One region of the Mesorhizobium sp. CA12 genome, then DNA from elsewhere that is predicted to be linked to it. Evidence: predicted binding sites of a transcription regulator. Region 1 holds the regulator's gene; each other region holds the start of a gene.
The links. Region 1 encodes PhoB, which activates phosphate uptake and scavenging genes when phosphate is short. Its sites were predicted from a motif close to TGTCATNNANCTGTCAT; they were not measured.

Region 1 (7,572 bases):
GAACACGTCCTTGTTCTCGATCAGGCGGTCATAGCCGACGACCGGGATTCCTTCATCGAGCGCCTTCTGCACTGCCGGGCCGATTGCCGAGGCATCCTGCGCCAGGATGATCAGCGCGTTGGCGCCCTGCGAGATCAGGCTTTCGACGTCGGTTAGCTGCTTGCCCGGATTGGACTGCGCGTCGGCCGAGATATACTTGTCGCCGGCGGCCTCGATGGCGGCCTTCATCGCTGCTTCGTCGGTCTTCCAGCGCTCTTCCTGGAAATTCGACCACGACACGCCGATCACCTTGTCCTTCGCCTCGGCGACGGACGCCAGCGTCAGCGACATGGCAACGCCCGCCAGAATGGCGGCTGCAAATTTCTTCATGATATCCTCCCTGCGCCCGTGCGGCGCGACCCAGACTGGCCCGAAGGCCGGCACAGAGGCTTTTTTTCGAGCCTCAAAAAAATAGTGGTCCAGCACAACAGCGCTGTCAACCGAGATTCTGATGGGTTTTGATGGGCTCAGGCATTTTTTTCGGTATCCGCAATAAATAATGACATGGCCCCTGGCTTCTGCCACAATCCCTAGCGTGTCAGCGACAGGCCATGGCATTATCACAAGGCCGCGATGACTGGGGAGGACGTGCGAAACGATGTCGGTCGGAATCCGCCATGACGATTTGCGCCGGCGCAACCGCGCCATGGTGATTTCGGCGGTACGCCGCGCCGGTCAGCCATCACGGACCGAAATTGCCGCCACCACCGGGCTCAGCCACTCGACCATTTCGGCGATCTCCGCCGACCTGATCCAGGAGGGCATTCTCACCGAAAGCAAGGCCAGCGAGCCGACGGCGTTGAAGCGCGGCCGGCCGCAGATCGGCCTGGCGCTGAACCCTGAAGCCGCCGCGGTGCTGACCGTGGTGTTGTCTCTGAACTTCCTGTCGGTCGCCGTGATCGACTATGCCGGCCAGGTTGTCGCCGAGGAGCAGCAACGCCTGGACACGCTTGTCATGCCCCGCGACGAGCTGATCGGCGAATGCGTGGCGATCGTGCGGCGCCGGCTGCAGGATCCCGACCTCGACATTGGCAGCGTCGCCCGCATCGCCATGGGCATTCAGGGCATCACCGATTCTAATGCACGCGCCATGCTCTGGTCGCCGATAACGCCGCTGACCGACATTCCTTTCGCCGACATTCTCGAGAAGGAGTTCGGCATCTCCGCCACCATGGAGAACGACTGCAACATGATGGCGGTGGCGCTGCAATGGCGCGACCCGGAGCGCTATCGTGACGACTTCATCGCCATCCTGTTGTCGCACGGCATCGGCATGGGTCTCGTGCTCAAGGGTGCGCTGTTCACCGGCACGCATTCCTCCGGCGGCGAGTTCGGCCACATGATTCACCGCCCGGGCGGGGCGCTTTGCCGCTGCGGCCGCCGCGGCTGCGTCGAGGCCTATGCCGGCAACTATGCGATCTGGCGCAGCGCCATGAAAATGAGCGAGGACGCCGAGCCGGTCGACGTCGGCGACGCCGACATGCGGGCCCTTGCCGCGAAGGCGCGCGAGAGGGACGGCCCCGAACGGGAGGCTTACCGCCGGGCCGGCGAAGCGCTTGGTTTCGGTCTCGGCAGCCTGTTCGCCCTCATCGACCCGGCGCCTGTAGCCATGGTCGGCGTCAGCGCGGCCGCCTTCGACCTGATCGAGCCGGCGCTGCGCGAGGCGATCGCCCAGACGGCCGGCGGCCAGCACTCCGAATCGATCTCCTTCGACACCGAGCCGAACGAGTTGCCGCTGATCCGCGAAGGCTGCGCCATGCGCGCGTTGACCTTCGTCGACCAGGAGATTTTCGCGCCGGGAGGCCAGGCAAGAGTGGGGACGGGAAAGAACGTGGCCTGAGGCAGCCTTGAAGAGGTCCGGGACAGCAGCAGACGCTTGAATTAGCGAAGGGAAGGCCCCGCAGCTTCGTCATTCCAGGGCGGAGCAGGAGCGAAGCTCCGTCGCGGAGACCCTGGAATCCATGCCGCTATCTCACGCGTCGAGCGCAGCGGCACAGAATTCTGGACTGTCGCAACGCATCGACATCACGGAATGGATCCTCGGGTCTGCGCTGCGTCGCTGCGCTCCTTGCTCCGCCCGTGGATGACGAAGCACAAGCGTCTCGGCTAACCGCCAATGCACGCGATCCGATGCTGGAGACACAGAACCCGTCAGCGTCTCAGCCCCTATCCCTAATCTTCCCTGATCGCGTAACCCGCCCCGCGGATGGTGCGGATGACGTCCGGCATGCGGCCATTGTTGACCGCTTTGCGCAGACGGCCGACATGGACGTCGACGGTGCGTTCGTCGATATAGATCGTCTCGCCCCAGACATTGTCGAGCAGCTGGCTGCGCGAGAACACCCGGCCGGGATGACGCATCATGAATTCCAGCAGCCGGAACTCGGTCGGGCCGAGCCTGATCTCGCTCTTCTTGCGGTAGACGCGGTGCGACTCGCGGTCGAGCACGATGTCGCCGACCTTGAGCACGCTGGACAGCACCTCCGGCTTGGCGCGGCGCAGCAGCGCCTTGACGCGCGCCATGAACTCCGGCGTCGAGAACGGCTTGACCAGATAGTCGTCGGCGCCGGTCGAGAGGCCGCGCACGCGGTCGCTTTCTTCGCCCCGCGCGGTCAGCATGATGATCGGCAGCCGCTCGGTCTCGGGCCGCATCCTGAGGCGCCGGCAGAGCTCGATGCCGGAAACCGCCGGCACCATCCAGTCGAGCACGAGCAGGTCGGGAACGTTTTCCTGAAGGCGGATTTCGGCCTCGTCGCCGCGGGTCACCACTTCGACCTGGTAACCCTCGGATTCGAGATTGTAGCGGAGCAGCACCCCAAGCGGCTCCTCGTCCTCCACCACCATGATGCGTGGCGCGATCATTGGCAGGTACCCTTCGTCAGGCCGCCGGCGCCGACATTGTCGTCTCGTCCTGCTTGGGACGATTCGCGGGCAATTGCGTGCCGGTCAGCACATAATAGGCGTTCTCGGCGATGTTGGTCACATGGTCGCCGATCCGCTCGAGATTCTTGGCGCAGAACAGAAGATGCGTGCAGGCGGTGATGTTGCGCGGGTCTTCCATCATGTAGGTCAGGAGCTCCCGGAAGACGGATGTGTATTTGACGTCGATGCGCTCGTCGTCGTTGCGAAGCTTGGCCAGCGCCGTGGCGTCGCCCACCGTATATTCCTGGATCACGGCCTGGACCTGGATCAGCACCAGCTGCGCCATGGAATCGATCGAATGCGTGAGGTCGCGCGGCGCGGCGCTGACGCCGACCGAGCCGACGCGCTTGGCGATGTTCTTGGCGAGGTCGCCGATGCGTTCGAGGTCGCCCGCCATGCGGATCGAGCCAACCACATTGCGCAGGTCGTCGGCCATCGGCTGGCGCTTGGCGATCAGCGTGATGGCGCGGTCGTCGAGCTCGCGCTGGCGCGCGTCCATGATGGCATCGTCGGAAACGACGCGCTGCGCCATGGCATTGTCGGTCTCAAGCAGAGCCTTGGTCGAAGCGCCGACCATCGAGCTGGCGAGATCGCCCATGTCGTTGATGAGCCGGCTGATCTGCCTCAGATCCTCGTCGAAGGAAGCGACGGTATGTTCGGCCATGATGATGTCCTCGTATGAGCTCAGCCGAAGCGGCCGGTGATGTAGTCCTGCGTGCGCTTTTCGCGGGGCGAGGTGAAGATCTTCTCGGTCCGGTCGAACTCCACCAGCTCGCCCAGATACATGAACGCCGTCTGCCGCGACACGCGCGCCGCCTGCTGCATGTTGTGGGTGACGATGACGATCGTGTAGTCGGCCTGCAGCTCGTCGATCAGTTCCTCGATCTTGGCGGTCGACAGCGGATCGAGCGCCGAGGCCGGCTCGTCGAGCAGGATGACCTCGGGCTTCACAGCAACGGTACGGGCGATGCACAGGCGCTGCTGCTGGCCGCCCGAGAGGCTGAGGCCGCTGGCGTTGAGCTTGTCCTTGACCTCGTTCCAGAGTGCTGCGCGCTTCAGCGCCTGCTCGACGCGGCTGTCCATCTCGGCCTTGCTGATCTTCTCATAGAGCCTGACGCCGAAAGCGATGTTCTCGTAGATCGACATCGGGAACGGCGTCGGCTTCTGAAACACCATGCCGATCTTGGTCCTGAGCAGGTTGAGGTCCTGCGAGCGGTCGAGGATGTTCTTGCCGTCGAGCAGCACCTGGCCCTCGGCGCTCTGCTTCGGATAGAGCTCGTAGATGCGGTTGAGCACGCGCAGCAGCGTCGACTTCCCGCAGCCCGACGGGCCGATGAAGGCGGTCACGCTGCGCTCGGGCAGGGACAGGTTGATGTCCTTCAGCGCCTTCGACTGGCCATAGTAGAAATTGAGGTTCTTGACCTCGATCTTGGCCTTCTCGACGGTCGTGTCGGCTGCGTTCAGGTCGGTGGACAACATCGGTTTCATCTGTCCTCTCTGCGTCCGGTTAGGCTGCGGGCGATGATGCTCAGCCCGAGAACCGTCAGGGTGATTATGAGTGCGCCCGTCCAGGCCAGTTGCTGCCATTCCTCGTAGGGGCTGAGAGCGAACTGGAAGATGGTTACCGGCAGGCTGGCCATCGGCGCATTGAGATTGCTCGACCAGAACTGGTTGTTGAGCGCGGTGAAGAGAAGCGGCGCCGTCTCGCCGGAGATGCGGGCGATCGCCAAAAGGATGCCGGTGACGATGCCGGACAGCGCCGCGCGATAGGCAACCGAGCGGATCACCACCCAGCGCGGCGCTCCGATGGCGGTGCCTGCTTCGCGCAGCGCGTTGGGCACAAGGTTCAGCATGTCCTCGGTGGTGCGCACCACGACGGGGATCACCAGGATCGACAGCGCGACCGCGCCGGCAATCGCCGAGAAGTGCCCCATCGGCCGCACCATCAGCTCGTAGACGAACAGGCCGATGATGATCGACGGCGCCGACAGGAGGATGTCGTTGATGAAGCGCACCACCGTCGTGAGCTTCGAGAAGCGTCCGTATTCGGCCATGTAGGTGCCGGCCAGCACGCCGATCGGCGTGCCGACGACGATACCGATGATCGTCATGACGATGCTGCCGTAGATGGCATTGAGCAGGCCGCCGGCATCGCCGGGCGGCGGCGTCATTTCCGTGAACACGGAGAGCGACACCCCGGAAAGCCCCTTGTAGAGCAGGGCGCCGAGAATCAGCGCCAGCCAGGCCAGCCCGATGCCCGCCGCGACGACGCACAGCGTCATCATCACGGCATTCTTGCGCTTGCGGCTTTGGTGAAGCGATGCGGCAGTCGACATCGGTCAGGCTCCCGTGCGGCTATCGATGCGCAACAGCATGTAGCGTGCGAGCGCGAGGATGATGAAGGTGATGATGAACAGGATCAGGCCGAGCGATACCAGCGAGGATGTATAAAGGTTGCCGTCGGCTTCGGTGAATTCGTTGGCGATGGTCGCCGAGATCGTCGTGCCCGGCGCAAACAGCGAGGCGCTGATGCGGTGCGCGTTGCCGATGACGAAGGTGACGGCCATCGTCTCGCCGAGCGCGCGGCCGAGGCCGAGCATGACGCCGCCCATGATGCCGATGCGGGTATAGGGGATGGTCACGCGCCGGGTCACTTCCCAGGTCGTGCAGCCGATCCCGTAGGCCGATTCCTTCAGCACCGCCGGCACCGTGTCGAACACGTCCTTGGTGATCGAGGTGATGAAAGGCAGCACCATTATGGCGAGGATCAGCGACGAGGTCAGCAAGCCGATGCCGTAGGGCGGACCGGCAAACAGGCTGGAGAGCCCCGGTATGCCGTGGAAAAGACTGATGATGAAGGGCTGCACAGTCGTCTGCAGGAACGGCGCGAAGACGAACAGGCCCCAGATGCCGTAGATGATCGAGGGAATGCCGGCGAGCAGCTCGACGGCGATGCCAATCGGACGCCTGAGCGGGCGCGGACAAAGCTCGGTCAGGAAGATGGCGATACCGATGCCGATCGGCACGGCGATGAGAATGGCGATGGCCGAAGTGACGATGGTGCCGTAGATGGGCGCGAGCGCGCCGAAATTCTCGGTGACCGGGTTCCAGGATTCGGTGGTCAGGAAGGAGAAGCCGAACTTCGACAGGGCCTCCCACGATCCGGCGACCAGCGAGATCGCGACCCCCCCGAGCAGAACGAGCACGAGTATGGCGGAAAGGCGCGTCGCCGTCCGGAAAACCATGTCGGTGACGGCGAAGCGGCGCACCGTCGCTTCTCTGGTCCGCAGGGCGGACGATGTCGCGGCTTCGGAAACGGCTGTCATTTAGCCCCTCGCATTTCGAAAGAGACAGGAGGGCGCTAGAGGCGCCCTCCTCATTCGGCGGGAATTACATGCCGGAGTAGACCGGCTTGCCATCCTTGTCGACGATGTCCTTGCCCCACATCTCCTCGACGCTCTTCACGACCTTGTCGGGCATCGGAACGTAGTCAAGCTCAGCAGCCATCTTGTCGCCCTTGGCATAGGACCAGGCGAAGAACTTGAGCGCTTCGGCCGTGGCTGCCGCATCATCGGGCTTCTGGTAGACGAGGATCCAGGTGGCGGAAGTCATCGGCCAGGATTCGGCGCCCGCCTGGTTGGCCAGGATAACGCCGTAGCCCGGCTGCGAGCTCCAGTCGGCATTGGCCGCGGCGGCCGAGAACGCCTTCGCGGTCGGCTCGACCTTCTTGCCGTCCTTGTTCACCATGTCGGTATAGGTGAGCTTGTTCTGCTTGGCATAGGCGTATTCGACATAGCCGATCGCGCCGCCAGTCTGCGACACGTTGTTGGCGACGCCTTCATTGCCCTTGGCGCCGATGCCCACCGGCCATTCAAGCGCGGTGTTGACGCCGACCTTCGATTTCCAGTCGGCGCTGACGTCGGCCAGGTAGTAGCTGAAGTTGAAGGTGGTGCCCGAGCCGTCCGAACGGTGGACGACGGCAATCGCCTGGTCGGGCAGCTTGATCTTGGGGTTGAGCTTCTTGATCGCCGCGTCGTTCCAGTTGGTGATCTTGCCGGCGAAGATGTCGGCGAGCGTCGGACCGTCGAGCACCAGCTCGCCCGGCTTGATGCCTTCGAGGTTGACGACCGGCACGATGCCGCCCATCACCATCGGGAACTGCGCGAGGCCGGTGGAGGTGAGATCCTCGCCCTTCAGCGGCGCGTCGGAAGCGCCGAAGGTGACGGTCTTGGCCTTGATCTGCTTGATGCCGCCGCCGGAGCCGATCGACTGGTAGTTGAGACCGATGCCGGTCTCCTTCTTGTAGGCGTCGGCCCACTTCGCGTAGATCGGATAGGGGAAGGTGGCGCCAGCGCCGGAAATGTCGGCTGCCATCGCGGCGGCCATGCTAAGGGTTGATGCCGCAGCCATTGCAATTGCAACGGCCGCCGAGCGGATGAAATGTCTCATGTGGCCTGCTCCTGTTCGGAAGATGGTCTTTCGGCACCCGTTGTATCGGCGCCCGGTCAGCGCAATAGCCCTCGATTATTACAGTCGCATGACAGTTTCGTGTCAGCCCGGTAACGTCTGGACGAGAATGCTCGGAAGGGGTTCCGCAGCAGCCTCGAAGGG
Region 2 (7,572 bases), on a different contig from region 1:
CCTTCCGCTATCACGACCGGCTCGAAGGCATCCCGATCCATGACGAGCAAGGCACGCATGACAGGCCGCATGATCTCACCTGCCTCTACAAGCCAGCTGTCATCGACAAGCTGCTGGCGCAGCTCGGCAGCCGGCCCTGGCTCGGCGAGCGGCCGCCTATCGCCGTCTTCATGACCGCCGAGCAGGGCTCGCGGCATTTCGTGCTGACGGCGGATGAGGACCTGGGCAAGACCATGAGGGAATCCTTCGCCAACGCCACAAGTCCACTGCTGATGCGCATTGTCTTTCCAAAGGCCAGCCAGCTCGGCGGCCTTGAGGAAAAGGCGCTCGCGGCCGCCGATATGGCAAGACTCGATAAGCTCGCAAAAAAAGCGGGAGCGGGCCGAGCGCTCGCCGGCAGCATCGTATGGAGCGACAAGGAACTCGGCTGGATCGCCGACTGGCGGCTGGCCGACCGCGGCAAGACCTATCGCTGGCAGGTGCGCGGCGTCAGCTTCGACGAGGCGTTCCGTGTGGCGATCAGGGGCGCGGCGCAGATCTTGTCGGGGCACGGGCAGCCGTGAGGGTTCCTCGCCCCACGCAGTGGGGAGAGGTGGCTCGGCGAAGCCGAGACGGAGAGGAGAGCGCCCTACGAAGGCCCCCTCTCCGTCCGCTTCGCGGCCACCTCTCCCCCGCCTTTGGCAGGGGCGAGGAACTCGCGCTTCGACGCTGGCACAATCGTGTCGCATTGGTCAGCAGCGGAGACGCGTGGTAAAAGCCGGCGCAAAAGAGAGTTTCGGCGATGAACAAATTCACTCCCGCAAAGCCCGCCGGCGCGCGCAGCGTCGACGAGATCACCGGCAGCCGGCGGCTGCGGCGCATGCGCAAGGCCGATTGGTCGCGACGGCTGGTGCAGGAGAACCAGCTTTCGGTGGACGACCTGATCTGGCCGATCTTCGTCATCGACGGCAAGAACACGCGCGAGCCGATCGCCGCGATGCCGGACGTCTATCGCCTGTCCATCGACCTCGCGGTGAAGGAAGCCGAGCGCGCGGCCAAGCTGGGCATCCCGGCCATCGCCACCTTCCCCAATGTCGAGCTTGCGCTGCGCGACCAGACCGGATCGCACATCCTCGACCCCGACAATGTCATCAACCGCGCCACGCGCGCCATCAAGGACGCGGTGCCGGAGATCGGCATCATCACCGATGCCGCGCTCGACCCGTTCACCAGCCACGGCCATGACGGCATCCTGCGCGACGGCATCATCGTCAATGACGAGACGGTGGAGCAGGTCGCCGCGGCTGCCGTCATTCAGGCCGCCTCGGGCGCCGATATCATCGCTCCGTCCGACATGATGGACGGCCGCATCGGCGCCATCCGAGACGCGCTCGACGCCAACGGCTTCCAGGACGTGGCGATCATGTCCTACGCGACGAAGTTCGCCTCGGCCTTCTACGGACCCTATCGCGAGGCGGTCGGCACGGCCGGCCTGCTCAAGGGCGACAAGAAGACCTACTATATCGACCATGCCAATTCCGACGAGGCCGTGCGCGAGGCCGAGCAGGACCTCGCCGAGGGCGCCGACATGCTGATGGTCAAGCCCGGCCTGCCTTATCTCGACATCATCCGCCGGCTGAAGGACGAACTGCGGATGCCGACCTTCGCCTATCAGGTGTCGGGCGAATATTCGATGATCAAAGCAGCGGCCGCCAATGGCTGGATCGACGGCGAAAAGGCGATGCTGGAATCGCTGCTTGCGCTGAAGCGGGCGGGCTGTGACGGCGTGCTCACCTATTTCGCGCCGGTGGTGGCGGAGATGCTGAGGGGCTAGCCTCGAACGCCCGCTCCGTTTTCGTGCGGGTAAGCCGCAGGATTGGCCGTTCCCTCGTTTGAGACGGCACGCGGACGAAACCCATGCGCTCGAAGGTCGAGACATAGCCGGTGCTTGACGCACTGGGCGACAGCTCCGCGTCTATCGGATAGGCCTCCACGGCTGGCGCGCCGCTCTTGAACGCAAGCGCCACCGCACCTTCGATCAATGCGGTGGCGATCCCCCGCCTGCGATAGCCGATGCGGATATAGAGACAAGACAGCGACCATACCGGCACATCGTCGCCAGCCCTCAGCCGCCAGACCCTGCCCAGATGCGGCAAGGCACTGCGCGGCGTTATCTGACACCAGCCGACGGCCTTTTCCCTTTCGAACGCAAGCAAACCTGGCGGCGGTCCTCTTTGCATCACCGTCTTGAACGCCGACCGGTTGCGATCAGCCGGTTGCTTGCGGTAGCCGGCGCCGATGCGCCAGTACATGCACCAGCATCCCGCCGCCGCGCCCTTTTCGCCGAACAGGTCCTCGAGCGCGGGCCACAACTGCGGTGTGAGCACCCGTATGGCAAACTTCTGATCCTGGGGTCGAGCGGTCATCGCGCAGGCATAACGTTACCCTGACCGGAGAAACGCTGTCACAGATCGCCTCGAGGAACAACCGGGTCGGCAGGATGGCCCATCTGAAAGTCGTCAGCCCGCTGGAATAAACTGCTTGCAATACGCAATCAGTTAAGCTATCCCAAAGACTGATTTCGAATTACAACTGGTTTAGGAGGCAGCCATGTCCAAGTTGCGTGTCAACGCTTTCACCTTGTCGCTCGACGGTTACGGCGCCGGTCCCGACCAAAGCCTCGACACGCCGCTGGGCGTCGGTGGCGAAAATCTGCACAAATGGATGATCAAGACCCGCTCTTTCCACCAGATGATCGGCAAAGATAGCGGGACCACGGATACCGACAACGATTTTGCGGTCCGCAGCTTCGAGAATATCGGCGCGTGGATCCTCGGTCGCAACATGTTCGCGCCGAGCCGCGGCGAATGGCCGGACGACAAATGGAAAGGCTGGTGGGGCGACAACCCGCCCTATCATGTACCGACTTTCGTGCTGACGCACTACAAACGCGCACCGATCGAGATGGAAGGTGGTACGACTTTTTACTTCGTTACTGACGGCATCCATTCGGCGCTCGAACAGGCAAAGGCAGCGGCCGGCGGCAAGGATGTGCGGGTCGGCGGCGGCGTCTCGATCGTTCGGCAATACCTGCAGGAGAGCTTGATCGACGAGATGCATCTGGCCATCTCGCCTGTCCTGCTCGGCTCGGGCGAGCATCTGTTCGCCGGGCTCGACATGCTGAGGCTGGGGTATCAATGCACGCAACAAGTTGCCACGGCGGATGCCACGCATGTGATGATCGGGCGGGCGTAGGCCAAGCTTCTCCTTCTCCCCTTATGGGAGAAGGTGGCCTCGCGAAGCGAGGTCGGATGAGGGGTGCTCCAGCTTGGCGACGAGCTGGAAATCGTCACCGCCTCATTTCTTCCAACACCCCTCATCCGTCTCGGCGCTGCGCGCCGATCCACCTTCTCCCACAAGGGGAGAAGGAGGGCGCTCAATACTTCTCCGGCACGTAGAGTTCGCGCGGCAGGACCTGGCGCTCATATTCTGGGTTGAAGACGCGCTCCGGCAGCGTGATTTCCTCGTGCGGAACCTCCTCATAGGGCATCTGCTGCAACAGATGGTCGATGCAGTTCAGCCGAGCCCGCTTCTTGTCGTTGCCCTCGACGATGAACCAGGGCGCTTCCGGAATGTTGGTGCGGGCGAAGGTCTCTTCCTTGGCCTTGGTGTATTGCTCCCAGCGCACACGCGACTGCAGGTCCATGGGCGAGAGCTTCCACTGCTTCATCGGATCGTGGATGCGCATCAGGAAGCGCATCTGCTGCTCCTCGTCGGTGATCGAGAACCAGTATTTCACCAGGGTGATTCCGGAACGGACCAGCATGCGCTCGAATTCGGGCACGTCGCGGAAGAACTCCTCGACTTGGTCCCCATTGGCAAAGCCCATCACCCGCTCGACGCCGGAGCGATTGTACCAGGAGCGGTCGAACAGCACGATCTCGCCGCCCGCGGGCAGATGCGGCACGTAGCGCTGGAAATACCATTGCGACTTCTCGCGCTCGGTCGGCGCCGGCAATGCCACGACACGGGCGATGCGCGGATTGAGCCGCTGCGTGATGCGCTTGATGACGCCGCCCTTGCCGGCGGAATCGCGGCCTTCGAAGACCACCACCAGCTTCTTCTTGTGGTAGGCGACCCAGGACTGCAGCTTGATCAGCTCCGACTGCAGCCTGAGCAGCTCGCGAAAATAGGTCATGCGCTCGATGGAGGGCGGATGCGACTTCTTGTAGATCTTGGCGATCTCGAGCGAGAGCGCCGGCTCGGACAGCTCCAGCTCATAGTCCTCGTCGAGCGTATCCTCGAGCTCGGCCTCCAGCCAGTCCTTGGCCCCGGAATTCGGTATCAGTTCATTCATCGCGCTGCTCCGTCTGCCTGTCAGCCATCACCGCTTCGGAAGCCCCGGCCGGACACTCCGTAAGCCGACTGAGATACAGAGGCGCAATGACGGTTTTATTGCAATCGCCCGGCAGCTGCATCGATATGGAAGATATGTGATCGACCCCGTATCGATAGCGGGGCGACAAGCGGCGGGAATTGTCCTACAAATCCCTCGCTCTTTCCGGCGCTCGCCACGGCGCTTCTTCAAAACAAATTGCGAGGACCGACATGGAATACCGCACGCTCGGCCGATCCGGCTTGAAAGTCTCGACATTGACGCTTGGCACCATGACCTTCGGCGGCACCGGTCCGTTCGCCGCCGTCGGCAATTCGGATCTTTCGGAAGCCAAACGCATCATCGACACCTGCATCGATGCCGGCATCAACCTCATCGACACCGCAAACGTCTATTCCAACGGGTTGTCGGAAGAGATCATCGGCGAGGCGCTTGGCGGCAAGCGCAAGAACGATGTGCTGATCGCCTCGAAGGCGCGCATGCGTATCGGCACCGGCCCCAATGACGAAGGCCTGTCGCGCCATCATCTGATCCGCGAGTGCGAAAAGAGCCTGAAGCGGCTCAGGACCGACGTCATCGACGTCTATTTCGTCCACCAATGGGATGGGCTCACCCCGGTCGAGGAGACGGTCGCGGCGCTCGACACCTTGGTCAATCAGGGCAAGATCCGCTATGTCGGCTGCTCCAACTGGTCGGGCTGGCAGGTAATGAAGGCTCTTGCCGTCAGCGACAGCCGCCATCAGGCCCGTTTCATCACTCAGCAGATCCACTACACGCTGGAAGCGCGCGAGGCCGAATACGAATTGCTGCCGATCTCGGTCGACCAGGGCCTCGGCGTGCTGGTCTGGAGCCCGCTGGCCGGCGGGCTGCTCTCCGGCAAATACCATCGCGACAGCCCGACCGCGCGCCAGATCGGCGGCTGGACGGAACCGCCGATCCGCGATGAGGATCGCCTGTGGCGCATTGTCGACGTGCTCAACTTCATCGGCAAGGCACGCGGCGTTTCGGGCGCGCAGGTGGCGCTTGCCTGGCTGCTCGGCCGACCGGCCGTCAGCTCGCTGGTGATCGGCGCGCGCAACGAGGCGCAGCTCAAGGACAACCTCGCCGCGGCAAGCCTGTCGCTCACCGAGGACGAACGGCAGCGTCTCGACGTCGTCAGCCGGCCGCCGGTGCTTTATCCCTACTGGCACCAGCAGTTCACGGCCAGGGATCGTTTCGGGCCGGCCGACGAGGTGCTCGACCGCTCTCACGCTTAAAACGCTCAGCCGGCGATAAAGCGCCAGACTTCCGCGTCGGGCTTTACCTGTCCGCTCAGCACGAAATATTTATAAAGGACGAGCAGCGAGATCGCCTGCTCGTCCTGCTCATTGCCGAATCTGCGGCAATAGGCATTGGCGGCGGCGGTTATCCGTCCCGCCTCGTCGGGATGTTTTTCGAAATAGGCCACCTTGTCGACCAAGTCGGAGAAATCCGGCTGCAGGGGCACATAGTGGACGTTGGGCTCGACCTGGGCTTCGGCGAACCAGGTTTCGTAGGTCGGTTCCGGCATGAGGCAGAGTGAATTGGAGCTCATGATCCATTTCAGGTTCGTCGCGACATCATTGCCTTCGAGCGAGACGATGTAGCGATACTGTCGCTGCTGCTCGATGTTCAGGAACGGCTTGCGGTATCCGTCCGGCGCATCGGCCCTGTGGGAACCCGCATCGCAAATCGGCAGGTCGGCGGCTTTTTCGACGAAGCGGGTGCGAATCGGATTGTTGAGATGACCGCGCCAGACCACCATCGGACGCTTGGCGGCGAAAGACAGGTTGTCGGGCGGCATGTAGAAGTGACGGAACTTGTTCAGCTTCATCAGCACGCCGTTCGCATTGTCGTCGCCGATGGGCCGGTCCTTGACGATCCTCGGGAACTCCGGAACCCCGACAACGTCGCCGAATTCGAAATCGATCAGCAGGCCGGGATCGAAATAGCGCGCGAATTCCTTGAGGTCGTAATAATACATGCTGGAAGAGGACGGCAGCTTGCCGACGGCTACGGCGTCCGGACTGGGCACGAACGGGTGTTCCAGCTTGTTGTAGTAGTTCAGCCGCTCGCGAACCGTCTTGCCCGAAAGCATGGCCTGTTCAAGCCGGCTGGCGAGGCGGTCGCGAAACAGGGACTGCGGTGCGCGGTCGCGCGCGAAATTGCGCGCGTAATAGAACAGCTTTGCGGCGGTTCGAGAGAGTGTGGCCATACGTCCGCGAGTTCAGCAAGTTCCCCTCGTCTCCTACAGCATTCTCCCGGCCATGTTGCAAGCCCGCTAATGCAACCGGCGTTGTGTCGACGCTTTCCCTCAAGCCGCGACCACGGCAAACCCGCGTGCGCGCAAACCGCGCCGGTCGTCATGCAATGAGGTGACCAGCCGATCTCGGCTGCCGGCGATGTGAGCGGAAAGCAGCCGCGCCGCTTCATCGGCATCGGCGCTCCTGACGGCGGCGAGGATGGCATGATGTTCGGCCCAAGCACGGCCGAGCGCCTTCTCATCGCGCACCTCCAGCCAGCGCGCACGCGACAGCCTGGTCATCGCGTCGCGCACTGCCCTGAGCAGAAACTCGTTGCCGGAAAGCCTTGCCAGTTCGATGTGGAAATCCAGGCCGACGCGATGCCACTCCTCGCGCGGCGTCTCAGCATCGCAGGAATCGAGCATCGCCGCGATCACGTCGATGCCGCCACGGTCTTCGAGCGCCGCCGTGAGGCGAACCGCCGCGACTTCGACCGCCTCGCGGTAGACGGCGATCTGCCCGAGTTCGGCAAGGTTGATTGGCGCCACCGTCCAGCCGCGGCCGTCGCGGCCGATCAGCCCTTCCGTCTCCAGGCGCAGCAATGCGGCCCGCACCGGCGTGCGCGACGCGCCGAAGCGGCTCTCGATCCAGCGCTCGGTCAGCCGCTCGCCCGGGCCGATCTCCAAACCGAGGATCATCTCGCGAAGCTGTCTTTCGACATTTTGCATCTGCGACATTTGTCGTCCCGTTTTCCAAGCCGCGTTGACGGCGCTCGCATTGACAGCAGCGAGTGTCAGGTCCATGACGGATACCAGCTTGGTATCCCAAATTGGTATCCGCAACAACCCCAGCATTGGCACGCATGACATGACGCCCAAGGAACCCGAACAGAGCGGCTTCAATATCCATTGGCGACGCAATCTCGCCGTCTGCTTC
Region 3 (7,572 bases), on a different contig from region 1:
GGAGGCGGCAGCGGCCGTCCACGCCTATTTCATCCAGCGCGAGCTTTGCGGTTTGCGCAAGCATGACGCCGTGATCCGCGAATACGACATCCCGCGCGCGGTGCTGGTCAGGCTCGGCGCCAGCTAGGCGCCGATTTCCTGGCGAAAACGCGCCAATCGCGCAGCAAGGGCTCCGGGATTCTCGTCGGCGACGAAGTGGCCGCTACCCGGGATGATGTCGCCTTCGACATTGGATAGGCCTGCTGCCTTCAAGCCGTCGAGATAGTCGGCGATGTCGCCGGATTCGGCCGAGCCTCTGAGATAAAGAACCGGCGTGGCGATCGGCGTCGCGGATGGGTGGGAATTGACCTTGGCGTCCGCGGCAAAGGCGCGGTACCAGTCGAAGCCGGCCTTGAGGCTTTCCGGCCGCCAATAGGCCTTGGCATAGATGTCTCTGGCTTCCGCAGGGATCGCCGATTTTTCCTTCGAAAGAATATCGAAGAAGAAATCGAAATAGGCGCGCTCGTGGCCGCTCACCAGTATCTCCGGCAAGGCCGGGATCGCATGAAAGGCGAAATGCCAGATACGCGGGTTGCGGATGACATTTTGCCACGGCGCCACGCCGGGGATAACGACGTCCATGATCACCGCGCCGGACAAATTTTCGGGCTCGTCGCGCAACAGCGCGAAGACGATCTGGCCGCCGACGTCATGACCGGCGACGATGACCTGCCGCAAGCCGCAAACGGCGATCAGCCCCTTCATCAGTCTGGCCAGATATGCCTTTTCTCCGGTCTCGGGCGCGCCGTGTGAACCGCCGATGCCCGGCAAGTCCGGCGCGACCACGCGCTGGTCGCCGGCCAGCTCGTCGACGATTGCCTCAAAAGCATGGGAGCTTTGCGGCCAACCATGCAGCAGCAGAAGGCCCGGCGCATCGGGCGGCCCTGCGTCCCGGATCGCGATAGCCAGCCCCTCGACCTCAACGGTGCGCTGTCGCATGCTTCATCTCCATCGATGCCAGCTCGATGGAACTAGGCTGCAATCAGCGTTCGGACAGGCCCGGTCCGACGATCGGAAGAATCATTCCAACCATTCGGTGATGAAGTGGCCGTTCTCGTGTATGTCGGTGCTTTCGAGCGGGCCAGGCCCGAGATTGGTGAATTTGTGCGGCGTGTCGGGCGGCACGATCAGGATCTGGCCGGCCGTGGCCTTGATCTCCTGGTCGCCGATCGTGAACAGGCCGGTGCCGGAGCGGATGACGAAGATTTCCGCATAGGGGTGCTTGTGCAGGCGCGGGCCGCCGCCGACCGTCGGCTGATAGTTGAAGATCAGGCAGGAATTGGCGCCGAACTGGCCGCATTGCAGCTCGCCTTTCCAGCGGTCGGGGGCTTCGGCCCAGCTGTCGCGTTCAATGACATGCGCCATGACGCCAGAATAGACCGGGCCAGGAGCCGATGTCGAGGCGAACACCGGCTCGATTGACCCCGGATTTCCCGCTGTTTCACCCTGTCCGGCGGCCTGGCGGGGACGCGTCGGCCTGGGCCGCCGCGCATCCCCGCGACAATCTGCCCTTGTGGTCTCACCCCGCTGGACAAAAACGGGCCGCACGCATAAACCGAACTCCAAATGCCGGAGGAATTCGCTAGCCTGTTCGCCATGCGCTGTCGGGCAGGTGCGATTGAGCGGGGACAAGGCTCGGCCTCCGGTTAGGAAGAGGCGAAAGGATCAGGCACCCGTGAGCGCAACCGATATCCACGATCCCAACCGTCGCGATTTTCTCTACGTAGCCACCGGCATGGCCGCCGTTGTCGGCGCCGGAGCCGTCGCGTGGCCGTTCATCGACCAGATGCGCCCCGATGCCTCGACCCTGGCGCTGGCTTCGGTCGAGGTCGATGTTTCTTCACTGCAGCCCGGCAGCTCGCTGGTCGTCAAGTGGCGCGGCAAGCCGGTGGTGGTGCGCAACCGCACCGAAAAGGAAATGAAGGACGGCGCGGCCGTCAATCTCGCCGATCTCAAGGATCCGATCGCACGCAACGCCAACCTGCCGTCCGACGCGCCGGCGACCGACGCCAACCGCACCACGCCCGGCAAGGAAGCCTGGATGGTGATGGTGCAGGTCTGCACGCATCTCGGCTGCATCCCGCTCGGCCAGGAAGGCGATTTCGGCGGCTGGTTCTGCCCGTGCCACGGTTCGCAATACGACACCGCCGGCCGCATCCGCAAAGGCCCGGCGCCGGAGAACATGGCGATCCCGGTATTCAAGTTCATTTCCGATACCAAGATCCTTATCGGTTGAGGCAGGGGACATTTCGATGAGCGAGGGACACTCGACCTATACGCCCAAGACCGGTATCGAGCGCTGGTTCGACGCCCGCATGCCGCTGCCGCGGCTGGTCCATGACAGCTTCGTCGCCTATCCGGTGCCGCGCAACCTCAACTACATGTGGACGTTCGGCGGCATCCTGTCGATCATGCTGGCCGCGCAGATCCTGACCGGCATCGTGCTGGCGATGCACTACACCTCCGACACCAATCTCGCCTTCGATTCGGTCGAGAAGATCATGCGCGACGTGAATTCCGGATGGCTCTTGCGCTATCTCCATTCCAACGGCGCCTCATTCTTCTTCGTCGCCGTCTACATCCATATCTTCCGCGGCCTGTTCTACGGCTCCTACAAGGCGCCGCGCGAGCTCTTGTGGATCCTCGGCTGCATCATCTACCTCTTGATGATGGCCACCGGCTTCATGGGCTACGTGCTGCCTTGGGGCCAGATGAGCTTCTGGGGCGCTACCGTCATCACCGGCTTCTTCAGCGCCATTCCGCTGGTGGGGAACTGGATCCAGGAACTGCTGCTCGGCGGCTTCGCCGTCGACAATCCGACGCTGAACCGCTTCTTTGCGCTGCATTATCTGTTGCCGTTCATGATCGCCGGCGTGGTCGTGCTGCACATCTGGGCGCTGCATGTCGTGGGCCAGTCGAACCCGACCGGCATCGAGGTCAAGTCGAAGACCGATACCGTGGCCTTCACGCCCTACGCCACCATCAAGGACGCGTTCGGCATGATCGTGTTCCTGTTCGTCTTCGCCTATTTCGTCTTCTACCTGCCGAACTTTCTTGGCCATCCGGACAACTACACGGTCGCCAATCCGCTGAAGACGCCGGCTCACATCGTTCCGGAATGGTACTTCCTGCCGTTCTACGCGATCCTGCGCGCCATCACCTTCAACATCGGCCCGATCAACTCCAAGCTCGGCGGCGTGCTGTGCATGTTCGGCGCCATCGCCATGCTGTTCCTGGTGCCGTGGCTCGACACTTCCAAGGTGCGCTCGGCGGTCTATCGTCCATGGTACAAGCTGTTCTTCTGGCTGTTCGTAGCCGACGCCATCCTGCTCGGCTGGCTGGGCTCGCAGCCGGCGGAAGGCAGCTATGTGTTCATGGCGCAGATGGCGACGCTGTTCTACTTCGCCTTCTTCCTGGTCGTCATGCCGGTGCTCGGCCTGATCGAGACGCCGCGCAGGCTGCCGAACTCGATCACCGAGGCCGTGCTTGAAAAGAAAAAGGGCAGCGGGCATCCGGCACGCGCTACCGCCGCGCCGGAAATCACGGGCTGAGAATCTGAGGGGATTTTGGGTATGAAGAAGATTCTCACCTCGCTGGCGCTGCTTGGCTTGGTGGTCGCGGGCACCGCTGCCATCGCCGCCGAAGAGGAACACAACGCGGCCGCTCCGACGCATTTCCCGATCAACGAACCGAAGGAAATGAGCTGGAGCTTCGCCGGTCCGTTCGGCACCTATGACAAGGCGCAGCTGCAGCGCGGCCTGAAGGTCTACAAGGAAGTCTGCTCGGCCTGCCATTCGATGAACCTGGTGGCCTTCCGCACGCTGGAAGGGCTCGGCTATTCGGAGGCGCAGATCAAGACTTTGGCCGCCGAATACACCATCCATGACGGCCCGAACGATGCCGGCGACATGTTCGATCGTCCCGGCAAGCCGTCGGATCACTTCCCGGCGCCGTTCCCGAACGAGCAGGCCGCGGCATCCGCCAATGGCGGCGCCGCCCCGCCGGACATGTCGCTGCTTGCCAAGGCGCGCGGTGTCGAGCGCGGCTTCCCGCGCTTCATCTTCGACATCTTCACCCAGTATGCGCAGGGCGGCCCGGACTACATCCACTCGCTGCTCACCGGCTACGACCAGACGCCGCCGGCCGGCATGGTGATCCCGGAAGGCACGCACTACAACCCGTACTTCCTGTCCGGCGTGTCGCTGAAGATGCCGAAGCCGCTCTCGGACGGCCAGGTGACCTATGACGACGGCTCGCCGCAGACCGTCGACCAGTATGCCCGCGACGTCTCGGCCTTCCTGATGTTCGCGGCCGAGCCGCATCTCGAGGATCGCAAGAAGACAGGCTTCCGTGTCATGATATTCCTGCTGGTCTTCGGCGCATTGGTCTACATGACCAAGCGCAGGGTGTGGGCCGACGTGGCGCACTGAGGCGGCGTCGATCGCAAGAATTTTGAAAGGGCGCCACAAGGCGCCCTTTTGTATTTCGGCGCGCGCAAACCGGGGCGTGTCACATGACCGTCATCGCTCGTGGCGATCCTGCCTCGCACTCAGCAAAGGATCGCACCCATGAAAAGATATGCATCGCTCGCGGCGGGTTTCCTGCTGCTTGTCACCGGATATGTCGCCCATGCCGATGAGGCCCAGCCTTTCGTCACCAGCAAGGACATTGACCTGACGATGATCCTGCCGCCGCCACCGGCCAATGACTCGCCGGAAACCAAAGCCGAGCTCGGCGAGGTGCTGACGCTGCAGGTGACGCGCACGCCGGAAATGGAAAAGCGCGCCATCGCCGACGCCGAGGAGAATATCTGGCGCTTCGCCGACGTCATGGGCCCGAATTTCAACAAGGAGAAGCTGCCGAAGTTCAGTGCCTTCTTCGATCGCGTCGTGGCGACCGAAGGCGCCGTCGTCGATCCCGCCAAGGATGTCTGGAAGCGGCCGCGGCCGCATCAGCTCAGCGATCTGGTCAAGCCGGTCGTGAAGCTGTCGAGCTCCGGTTCCTGGCCGTCTGGCCATGCGACGGTCGGCACCATGATGGGCATCGTCCTTGCCGACATGGTCCCCGAAAAGCGCGCCGAGATCATGGCGCGCGCGGCCGAATTCGCCCACAACCGCGTGGTCGGCGGCATCCATTATCCGTCCGACATCGAGATGGGCAAGATCTCCGGCAGCGTGATCGCCGCGGTCCTGCTCAACCGTCCAGATTTCAAGGCCGAGTACGAAGTGGCGCGCTCCGAGCTGCGCTCGGATCTCGGCATGTAGCCGCTCGGTAGCGCCTGCTTTTCGAAGGGCGCCTTCGCGGGCGCCCTTTTTCATTATGGTCGAGGCCGATCGGTGCCGATCCTTTGCCGGATGTGCTTGTCTCTGGCGCGACATCGCGGTAGCCCTTGTCGGTCGCGTCGGGCAGCAAAGGCCGACGCCGCCAAATCCGACAGCCGGACACGCGGAAAGCCTCGATGAAATCCTCCCTCGAAGACACGCTGCTTGCGGCCATCCGCACCATTCCGGATTATCCCAAGCCCGGCATCCTGTTTCGCGACATCACCACGCTGCTTGGCGACGCGCGCGCCTTCCGCCGCGCCATCGACGAGCTGGTCCATCCCTATGCCGGATTGAAGATCGACAAGATCGCCGGCATCGAGGCGCGGGGCTTCATCCTCGGCGGCGCTGTGGCGCACCAGCTTTCGGCAGGGTTCGTGCCGATCCGCAAGAAAGGCAAGCTGCCCTACGAGACGGTGCGCGTCGCCTACAGCCTCGAATACGGCCTGGACGAGATGGAGATGCACAAGGACGGCGTCTCGCCGGGGGAGAAGGTGATCGTGGTCGACGACCTGATCGCCACCGGCGGCACGGCGGAAGCCGCGGTGAAGCTGCTGAGGCAAATCGGCGCCGACATCGTCGCGGCATGCTTCGTCATCGACTTGCCCGACCTCGGCGGCCGCCAGAAGCTGGAAGCGCTAGACGTGCCGGTGAGGACGTTGATCGGGTTCGAGGGGCATTGATCTTCCCCTTCTCCCCTTGGGGGAGAAGGTGTCGCCGAAGGCGACGGATGAGGGGTGTTCCAGGGAACGCCAACGTCGCACTTCGCTGGAACACCCCTCATCCGTCTCGGCGCTGCGCGCCGATCCACCTTCTCCCACAACAAGGGGAGAAGGAGAGGCGCTATCCCACCTTCACCAGAACGGCGCTGTCGAACTCAATCACCTTGTCGCCGGTCGAATCGAAACCTTCCGAACGCAGCGTCAGCAGGTTCCAGCCTGGGCGCCCGGCGAGCGGGCGGTGCGCCTGCGCGGTGCGCGTGAAAGTCACGGTCTCGCCGGCGTAGACCGGCTTCAGCCACTTCAAATTGCGGAAGCCGGGCGAGGGGCCGAATTCGGGCTGCGGACCTGGGCCTGTCCAGCGCACGCCCTCGGTCTCCATGCGCTTTTCGAGATTGTATTTCATCCAGGTGGCGGCAGTGTGCCAGCCTGAGGCGCAGAGCCCGCCAAGCACGCTCTTCTTCGCCGCCTCTTCATCGACGTGGAAGACCTGCGGATCGTATTTGTTGGCGAACGCCTTGATCTCGTCGGCTTCGAATTTATGCGAGCCGAGCGTGACGGTCTCGCCGATCAGGAAATACTCGTCCAGGGTCATGACAGGTCCGTTGCGGCATCACGCGCGAGGAACATGCCGGTGTTTTCGAGCTCGAAGACGCTTTCGCCGCGCTGGTTGACGAGCTCGCTGCGCATGGTGATCAAGCCGAGCTGCGGCCTCGATTTCGACTGGCGCTTGGAAAGTATGGTGAGCGTGCCGGTAAGCCTGTCGCCGGCCAGCACCGGCTTCTTCCATTTCACATGCTCGATGCCGGGCGAGCCCTGCGAGGTCGAATCGAGCAGGAAGGCGTCGCACAGCATGCGCATGAACATCGCACAGGTATGCCAGCCCGAAGCCGAAAGCCCGCCGAGGATGGTCGCCTTGCCGGCTTCCTCGTCGAGATGCATCGGCTGCGGATCGAACTCCGAGGCGAATTCGATGATCTCGGCGGCGCTTACGTCCTTGCTGCCGAGGTCGAGCGAGGCGCCCTCGGCGAAATCCTCATAGGCCCAGGTCTTTCCGGTCATGATCGGCAATCCGGTTGACGAACGCGATCCGCAAGGATCGGAAAACCCGGATGCCGGCCCAAGTCGATTTGGTCAAGTGATTTCTGGTAAGCCAGCCGTCGCCGGCCAAGTCCGTCAGAGCCAGCCGCGGCGGCGGAAATACCAGAAGGGCAGGATCGCCGAGACCACCATCAGGGCGATGGCGAAGGGGTAGCCGAACTCCCATTTGAGCTCGGGGATGATGTCGAAGTTCATGCCGTAGATCGAGGCGACCAGCGTCGGCGGCAGAAAGATGACGGCGGCGACCGAGAAGATCTTGATGATGGCGTTCTGCTCGATCGAGATCATGCCGAGCGTGGCGTCGAGCAGGAAGGAGATCTTCTGCGACAGGAAGGTGGCATGGTCGGCAAGCGAGAGCACGTCGCGCGACAGCGTCTTGATGCGGGCGCGTA
Region 4 (7,572 bases), on a different contig from region 1:
CTGGTCCAGGCGGATGAGATCGCCCTGCCGCCGGAAATTTCCGCGATATCGGCAGCGCCGCTGGTGCAGATGATCGCCGAAGCGCCGATGCCGACTGCATCAGACGGGCGTATCCGGCAGCTGACCAAGGACGATGCGGCGGAAATGCTGGCGCTCGCCTCGCTCACCAAGCCCGGCCCCTTCACGCTGGAGGCACTGAGCCTCGGCGATTTCTGGGGCATCAGGATCGACGGCAGGCTGGCGGCAATGGCCGGCGAGCGCATGAAGCAGCCCGGATACTCGGAACTCAGCGGCGTGTGCACGCATCCGGATTTCCGCGGCGGCGGCCTTGCCCGCCTGCTGTCGGTGTTCGTCGCCGGCCGGATCGCGGCACGCGGCGAGGTTCCATACCTGCACGCCTATGAGAGCAACGCTGCGGCGATCAGGCTTTACGAGTCCATCGGCTTCCGCTTGAGAAGCAAGATGAACATGGCCATGGTCCAACGCGCGGAGTGACGAAAGGGAGGATTTGATCGAAATCCTCCCTCTCGACGTCTCAGCTACAAGAGGTCACACCGCGATCTTGCCGCCGCCCTGTTTCGTGATCGCAACGACCGACGGCCGCACCGGAATGTCCGGCTTGAAGTCCGGCCAGCGGGTCGACGGATCCTCGTAGTAGGACGGGCGGCCGAATCCTTCCCAGTCCTCGCCGCCGTCGCCTGGATGCTGAACGGCGACGAAAGCTGTCTGGTCATCCGGCGCGAATAGCGGGCCGCACATTTCGGCGCCGATCGGCACGCGGAAGAACAGTTTCGACGTTGCCCGCGCGGCACCCTCGGTATCGACCGCCCAGAGACCGTCGGTGCGGCCGGTGGCCTTCGGGCCCTGGCCGTCGGTGGCGACCCACAGGCGCCCGGAGGAATCGACGGCGCAATTGTCCGGCATGCCGAACCAGCCATGGGCGGTGGTCGCGGTCGAGAAAGTGGCGCCGACATCGGCAACGGACGGATCGCCGCATTTCAACAGCACTTCCCATTTGCCCTTGGGGGCGGCGAAGTCGCCGCCATCCTCGACGATCTCGATGATGTGGCCGAAAGCGTTCTCGGCGCGCGGATTGGCGGCGTCGACCTGCTCGGCCTTGCGCTTGGAATTGTTGGTCAGCATGACATAGACCTTGCCGTTGCCGGCGTTGGGCTGGATGTCCTCCGGCCGGTCCATCTTGGTGGCGCCGAGCAGGTCGGCGGCGCGGCGCGTCTCGATGAGAACGTCGGCCTGGGAAGCAAAACCGTTCTCCGCCGTCAGCGGGCCTTGACCGAACACGATCGGCATCCATTCGACCGAGCCGTCCTCGGCGAATTTGGCCACATGCAACGTGCCGTCATCGAGCAGGTCCAAGTTGGCGGCGCGGTCGTTCGGGTTGAAAATGCCCTTGGTGACGAATTTGTAGACATAGTCGAAGCGCTCGTCGTCGCCGAGATAGAAGACGACGCGGCCGTCCTTGGCGACGATCGATTCGGCGCCCTCATGCTTGAAGCGCCCCATGGCGGTGCGCTTCTTCGGGGTCGAGTTCGGATCGTTGACGTCGACCTCGACGATCCAGCCGAAGCGATTGGGCTCGTTCGGCTCCTTGGCAAGATTGAAGCGATCGTAATGCGCGCCCCACTCATAAGCGCCTTCCGGAATGCCGAGGCGCTTGTAATTAGCGGCTTCCCTGTGGCCTTCCGGCAATTCGCCCGAGAAATAGCCGTGGATGTTCTCCTCGGCCATCACATAGGTGCCCCAGGGCGTGACGCCGCCGGCGCAGTTGTTGAGCGTGCCGAAGACCTTGGTGCCGGACGGATCGGCATTGGTCTTGACGCGGTCATGGCCGGCGACCGGGCCGGACAGCGCCATCTCGGTGGTCGACATGATGCGGCGGTTGAGCTTGCCGTCGCGCACCACCTGCCACTTCCCGTCCTGCTTGCGGATCTCGACGATGGTGCCGCCATGCGCGGCCATCTCGACATCGACCTGCTCCTTCGAGAGCGGCGCCACCTCGGCCTTCTTCTTGCCGTCCTTCTCGACGACCGAGACGATGCCGGGGAACATCAGATGCGGATTGGTGTATTCGTGGTTGACGACCAGAAGGCCGTGCTCGGCCGAGCCGTCGATCGGAATATAGCCGACATAGTCGTTGTTGTAGCCGAACTGTCTTGCCTGGGCTTCGGCCGACTGCTTCAGCGGATCGAAGTCGGGGGAATCGGCAAACAGCGGATCGCCCCAGCGCAACAGCACGTCGGCGTCATAGCCGGGCGCGACATGGTGCTTGTCGTCGATGCCGGCTTCGAGCTCGTCGAACTTGAAGGCCGAAGCCTCAGCGGCGCGCGCCTCGTCGGCCGCAATCAGCGCCAGCGGGCTGACGGTGGCGGCGATGGCCGACACGGCCAGCGAACCCATGAGAAAGCCGCGGCGCGAGAAACGCGCGGCGATGATCTCGCCCATGGTGCTGTTGTCGGTCGGGTTGACCGGCGGGCCGTCATTTTCCTCGAGCTGGCTGGTCCGGAAACGGGTCTCAGGGGTCACGGTCATGAGTTTGTCCTCTGGCTTCTGAGTGGCTGGGGATTTTGACCTTTCGACCCCTAAAGCGCGCCGATCACATTTTCGTGACACTGCCGTGATAGAACCGCAATAGTTGTTTGCCGGCTCGCGGCGGCTTTTGCGACACCCGGCTTCAGTCCCTTGAGCGCCCGCGCTTCGCTGCGGTCAGCTTGACGGCATCGCCCGCTTCGGAAACAAGGGCTGGCCGGCGTGGCGACGGCGCTTCAAAAAAGGGACGGCAAGGTGAGTTTCTGGGGACTGGCGCAGCTCGGCATTTCGACCGTGATATTCCTGCTGGCGGCGACGGCGGCCAAGCAATGGGGGATGGCGCCGAGCTTGGCCAAGCTCCTTTTGACGCTGGCGCTCTACTCGGCCGGCAATCTGATCATGCTGAGACTGGTGCGCGAGTTCGGCATGTCGGTATCGTTCAGCCTGTCGGCGGTGATCCAGCTTGTCGCGGTCAATGTCGTGGCGATCGCCTTCTTCGGCGAACGGCTCAATGCCTTGCAGGCGATCGGCATGGTGCTGGCGATCGCCGCGGTCGCGCTGATCACGCTCGGGCCCTATATCCAGCGGCTGTAGCTGGACCCGAGGGCCCGAATGAAATCGACCGCCAACGCGCTCCTCAACAAGTTGGAATTCCCGGTGCTGCTGGCCGGGCTGGTGATTGCCGGCGGGCTATGGGGCCTGGTGGAACTCATGGAGGTGGCGCGCGCCACGACGCCGCATACCTTCGATACGGAGATCCTGCTCGCCTTCCGCCGCGCCGGCCAGCCGGACAGCCCGATCGGCCCGCTTTGGCTGGAGGGCGCGGTGCGCGACATCACCGCGCTGGGCAGCACCGCTGTGCTGGTGCTGATCACGACGGCGACCATCCTCTATCTGCTCCTGATCCGCAGACCCTCGACAGCCCTGTTCATGTTCGCGGCCGTCGCCGGCGGGCAAGCGCTCTCCAGCCTGCTCAAGCTCGAGGTCGACCGGCCGCGGCCCGATCTCGTCTCGCATCTCGTCACCGAGACCTCGCTCTCATTCCCCAGCGGGCATGCCATGCTGTCGGCCGTGACCTATCTGACGCTTGGCTCGCTGGCGGCCCGCTTCCTGCCGGACCGGACGACCAAGGTCTTCGTGCTTTGCCTCGCCGTGCTCACCACCGTGCTGGTCGGCGCCAGCCGCGTCTATCTCGGCGTGCATTGGCCGTCCGATGTGCTTGCCGGCTGGTGCGCAGGTTTTGCCTGGGCCATGCTGTGCTGGCTTGCGGCGCGGCTGCTGCAGCGACGCAAGGTCGTTAAGGATAGCGAATAACCGATGTCTCATCTACATTAAATGACGCTTGAAACATCATTATCCTTGTATTATCCATTGATATCGCAGACTCAGACAAAGGTTCTGGCCGATGATCACTGCTGCGCAGATGCGCGCCGCAAGGGCGTTGGCCGGTATCGACCAGCGAACGCTTGCCGAGCGCGCCGGCGTTTCGCTTCCGACGATACAGCGTATGGAAGCGAGCGAGGGCGTCGTGCGAGGCGTCGTCGACACGCTGATGAAGGTCATCCATGCCCTCGATGAGGTCGGGGTGGAATTGATCGGCGAGAACCAGACCAGCGAACGCGGCGGCAGGGGCGTGCGCCTCAAGGCCACCGTGGCGCAGAACCCGCAGGGCTGAGCCGCAACCGCATTCGCCTCGGGAACCGTTACCGGTTTTCGGGCAGCGATGCGGCGTCGTAACGGTTTATCGCGACGGCGACCGCCGACATCCAGCCGACGATCCCGCCGCCCTGTGGAGCGGGAGCAGTTCATGGATCAGGCGGGGCGGGCAATTCACCACCAAGCACGGCCGACCTTTGCCGAGCTATTTACACCAAAGCTGGTGACGGTGCTGCGCGAGGGCTACCACCTCAAGCAGCTGAGGGCCGATGTGATCGCCGGCCTGACGGTCGCCATCGTGGCGTTGCCGCTGTCGATGGCGATCGCGATCGCCTCGCATGTGGAGCCCGAGCGCGGACTGTTTACGGCGATCATCGGCGGTTTCATAGTCGGCGCGCTTGGCGGCAGCCGTTTCCAGATCGGCGGGCCCGCTGGCGCCTTCATCGTGGTCGTGGCCTCGACGGTCGACCGGCACGGTGTCGACGGGCTGATCCTGGCAATGCTCATGGCCGGCGTCTTCCTGCTCGCGGCCGGCTATCTCAGGCTCGGCGCCTATGTGAAGTTCATTCCCTATCCGGTAACGGTCGGCTTCACAGCCGGCATCGCCGTCATCATCCTGTCCAGCCAGTTGCACGACCTGTTCGGCCTGACGCTGCCGGGCAAGGAGCCGGGCGACCTGCTGCCGCGGCTTATCGCGCTCGGCAAGGCGGCCCGGACGGCAAATCCGGCGGCCATTGCGCTCGCCGCGCTGACGATAGGGATCATCGTGGCCATGAAGCGCTGGCGCCCTTCGTGGCCGGGCCTCCTGATCGCGGTGACTGCGGCCTCGCTGGCGACGACGCTTCTCGGTCTTCCCGTAGAGACGATCGGAACGCAATTCGGCGGCATTCCGCGGATGTTACCGGATCCGGCTCTTCCGGCGCTGGATGCGCAGAAGCTCGTCTCCGTGGTGCCCGACGCAATTTCCTTCGCTCTGCTCGGAGCAATCGAATCGCTGCTTTCCGCCGTGGTCGCGGACGGTATGACCGGACGACGGCACCGCTCCAACTGCGAACTGGTGGCACAGGGCATCGCCAATATCGGCTCGGCGCTGTTCGGCGGGATCTGCGTGACTGGACTGATCGCGCGCACGGCGACCAACATCCGCGCGGGCGCGCATGGACCGTTGTCGGGAATATTCCATTCCGCCTTCCTGCTGCTGTTCATGCTGGTGGCTGCGCCGCTTGCCAGCTACATCCCGCTGGCGGCGCTTGCCGGGGTGCTGGCCACGGTGGCCTGGAACATGGTGGAGAAGCCCGCCTTCCTGGCGCTGATCCGATCGTCCTGGGGCGACGCCCTGGTGCTTCTGGTCACCTTCGGACTTGTCATCTTCCGCGACCTCACCACCGGCATCGTGGTCGGCTTTGCGCTGGGCGCTCTGCTGTTCATCGGGCGGATGGCGCGTTCGGTCGAGGTGGAGGCACATGTCCCGCCGGTGACGGAGGACCGCGCCGACGCCGCAAATGGCGGGCGCGTTGCCTATGACCTCGCCGCCGCCACCGATCCGGATACCGTCATCTATCGCATATCGGGGGCGTTCTTCTTCGGCGCTGCGGCAACGATCGCGACCGTGCTGGACCGTATCGCCGACCAGCACAGGAACTTCATCCTCGATTGCTCGGCTGTGCCCTTCCTCGATTCGACCGCGGCAAACGTCATCGAAAGCACGGCGAACAACGCAAGGCGCGCCGGAGGACGCTTCATCATCGCGGGCGCCTCGTCGCAAGTCAGGCGCACCCTGATAAGCCATGGCGTCAAGCGGCCGCTGGTGACCTATGCAGCCTCGATCCGTGACGCGCGGGCGCAGCTGGGCGGAAAAGCGGAGACGGCGTAGGCGCCCTGCTCAAACGGTCGCTTCGATCGGCTCGGCAAGCTTGGGGCTGGCCCGTGCGGCGATCAGGCAGCCGGCGACGATGAGACATGCGCCCGCCAGCGTGGTCCAGGCCACCTTCTCGCCGAAGAAGAACCAGCCGAGCGCGATCGCCCAGATGAAGGCCGAGTATTCTGTCGGGATGAGATATTGCGCTTCGGCGCGGGCGTAGGACCAACTCATCAGGAACTGGCCGGCAAGCGACAGCATCGCAACGCCTGCCAAGGGGAGCCAAAGTTCTCTCGGCAGAGCGACGGCAAGCCAGGGCGCTGCGCAACCAAGGATGATCCCGACGAAGATATTCTGGAACAGCATGATCTCGACCGGCTTGGCCAGAAGTGCCTGTCGTCGGGCGAGGATCAGATTGTAGCCGTAGAAGACCGTCGATACGAGCACGGCGACCGTGCCCCAAAGCGCATCCTGGGAATGGCCTGCCTGCCCGAACTGGCCAGCCAGTATGATCAAGACGCCCGCGATGCCGGCGAGCGACGCCCACACCGCCTGCCGCCTTATGCGCTCGCCCAGTAGCAATGCGGCGAGGAAAAGTGCAAACAATGGCGCGACGAAGCTCAGGCCTATGGCCTCGGCGAGCGGCAGCCTGGCGAGACCCCAGAAGAACGAGACTAGGACGATGCCGACAATGACGGCACGCAACGCATGCAGACCGAGCACCGGGAGGGTCGGTTTCGAGCGTGGCCCCGTCGACCAGGCCGCGCCCGCGACCACGGTCGCGACCATGCTGCGCCATAGCACCGTATTGTAGACGCCGACCGCGATGACCAGCGACTTCATCGCCGCATCCATGCCCGACAGCAGGAAGATCGCCAGCGCGCAGACGAGCACCGGGATCGTCGGGGAAACGGCGCCGTTCAGGCTGGATGTCTTCACGGCTTCGCTCACATGACGGATTGCCGCCGAATAGTCCGGAGCGGCCGGCGAAACCAGATGGCAGCCGCCACCGACATTGCGGTCCAATCGCGATTGGCGAGGTGAAAAATTCGCCTCCGCTGCAGTGCCGAGATGCGAAACGCTGTCCGCAATGCTTCTCCGCCGCGACATGCTCAATCCAGTGACAGCGCCACGACCTCGCCCTCGCCCATCAGCGGCACATAGATGGTCGCCTTGCCGTCCGTACCGATATCGGCGCTGCCCGGCTTGAAGGTCGCAACCACTGTCGGCACGCCACCGGGCTTGTAGCTGTAGAGCGTGCCGGTCATGTAGGCGGTGGCGTACATGGTGTCGCCAATGGCGATGACGCCGTCGAGATCGGCGAATTTTTGGGCGGCGGGCAGCGGCGTGACCTTCTTTGTGGCAAGGTCGACGGACAGCAGGCCGCCGGGCTCGGCGGTGCTGAAATCGGTCTTGTCGATGCCTTTGCCCCAGGACGCGACGATCAACCTGCCGCCATTGGCGAACACGCCGTTCGGCGAAGCGAGCAGCGCATCCTTGACGAACAGTTCCGG

Region 2: ppk2 (polyphosphate kinase 2) is a predicted target of PhoB. The motif match lies at 4,423-4,439, and genes of this name have one in related genera.
Region 3: LB520_RS04675 (acid phosphatase) is a predicted target of PhoB. The motif match lies at 4,547-4,563, and genes of this name have one in related genera.
Region 4: LB520_RS26325 (PhoX family protein) is a predicted target of PhoB. The motif match lies at 2,611-2,627, and genes of this name have one in related genera.

What each region holds. Positions count from the first base shown of each region.
Region 1 is NZ_JAIUHT010000003.1:172,712-180,283, forward strand. Features, by position in the region: gene xylF (D-xylose ABC transporter substrate-binding protein) at 1-369, opposite strand, end outside; gene LB520_RS07310 (ROK family protein) at 638-1,879, shown strand; gene phoB (phosphate regulon transcriptional regulator PhoB) at 2,212-2,901, opposite strand; gene phoU (phosphate signaling complex protein PhoU) at 2,918-3,625, opposite strand; gene pstB (phosphate ABC transporter ATP-binding protein PstB) at 3,646-4,449, opposite strand; gene pstA (phosphate ABC transporter permease PstA) at 4,446-5,297, opposite strand; gene pstC (phosphate ABC transporter permease subunit PstC) at 5,301-6,287, opposite strand; gene pstS (phosphate ABC transporter substrate-binding protein PstS) at 6,352-7,410, opposite strand.
Region 2 is NZ_JAIUHT010000017.1:32,177-39,748, reverse strand. Features, by position in the region: gene LB520_RS23850 (DUF2066 domain-containing protein) at 1-563, shown strand, start outside; gene hemB (porphobilinogen synthase) at 782-1,813, shown strand; gene LB520_RS23840 (GNAT family N-acetyltransferase) at 1,770-2,405, opposite strand; gene LB520_RS23835 (dihydrofolate reductase family protein) at 2,590-3,234, shown strand; gene ppk2 (polyphosphate kinase 2) at 3,416-4,336, opposite strand; gene LB520_RS23825 (aldo/keto reductase) at 4,588-5,631, shown strand; gene LB520_RS23820 (glycosyl transferase family 90) at 5,637-6,608, opposite strand; gene LB520_RS23815 (GntR family transcriptional regulator) at 6,708-7,373, opposite strand; gene LB520_RS23810 (MFS transporter) at 7,504-7,572, shown strand, end outside.
Region 3 is NZ_JAIUHT010000002.1:102,393-109,964, reverse strand. Features, by position in the region: gene LB520_RS04705 (DUF6665 family protein) at 1-127, shown strand, start outside; gene LB520_RS04700 (alpha/beta fold hydrolase) at 124-978, opposite strand; gene LB520_RS04695 (cupin domain-containing protein) at 1,060-1,404, opposite strand; gene petA (ubiquinol-cytochrome c reductase iron-sulfur subunit) at 1,715-2,275, shown strand; gene LB520_RS04685 (cytochrome b) at 2,292-3,590, shown strand; gene LB520_RS04680 (cytochrome c1) at 3,612-4,469, shown strand; gene LB520_RS04675 (acid phosphatase) at 4,608-5,303, shown strand; gene LB520_RS04670 (adenine phosphoribosyltransferase) at 5,498-6,043, shown strand; gene LB520_RS04665 (MaoC family dehydratase) at 6,204-6,674, opposite strand; gene LB520_RS04660 (MaoC family dehydratase) at 6,671-7,141, opposite strand; gene corA (magnesium/cobalt transporter CorA) at 7,256-7,572, opposite strand, start outside.
Region 4 is NZ_JAIUHT010000022.1:4,329-11,900, forward strand. Features, by position in the region: gene LB520_RS26320 (GNAT family N-acetyltransferase) at 1-495, shown strand, start outside; gene LB520_RS26325 (PhoX family protein) at 550-2,547, opposite strand; gene LB520_RS26330 (hypothetical protein) at 2,800-3,138, shown strand; gene LB520_RS26335 (phosphatase PAP2 family protein) at 3,157-3,858, shown strand; gene LB520_RS26340 (helix-turn-helix domain-containing protein) at 3,950-4,219, shown strand; gene LB520_RS26345 (SulP family inorganic anion transporter) at 4,352-6,073, shown strand; gene LB520_RS26350 (DMT family transporter) at 6,083-7,009, opposite strand; gene LB520_RS26355 (ATP/GTP-binding protein) at 7,171-7,572, opposite strand, start outside.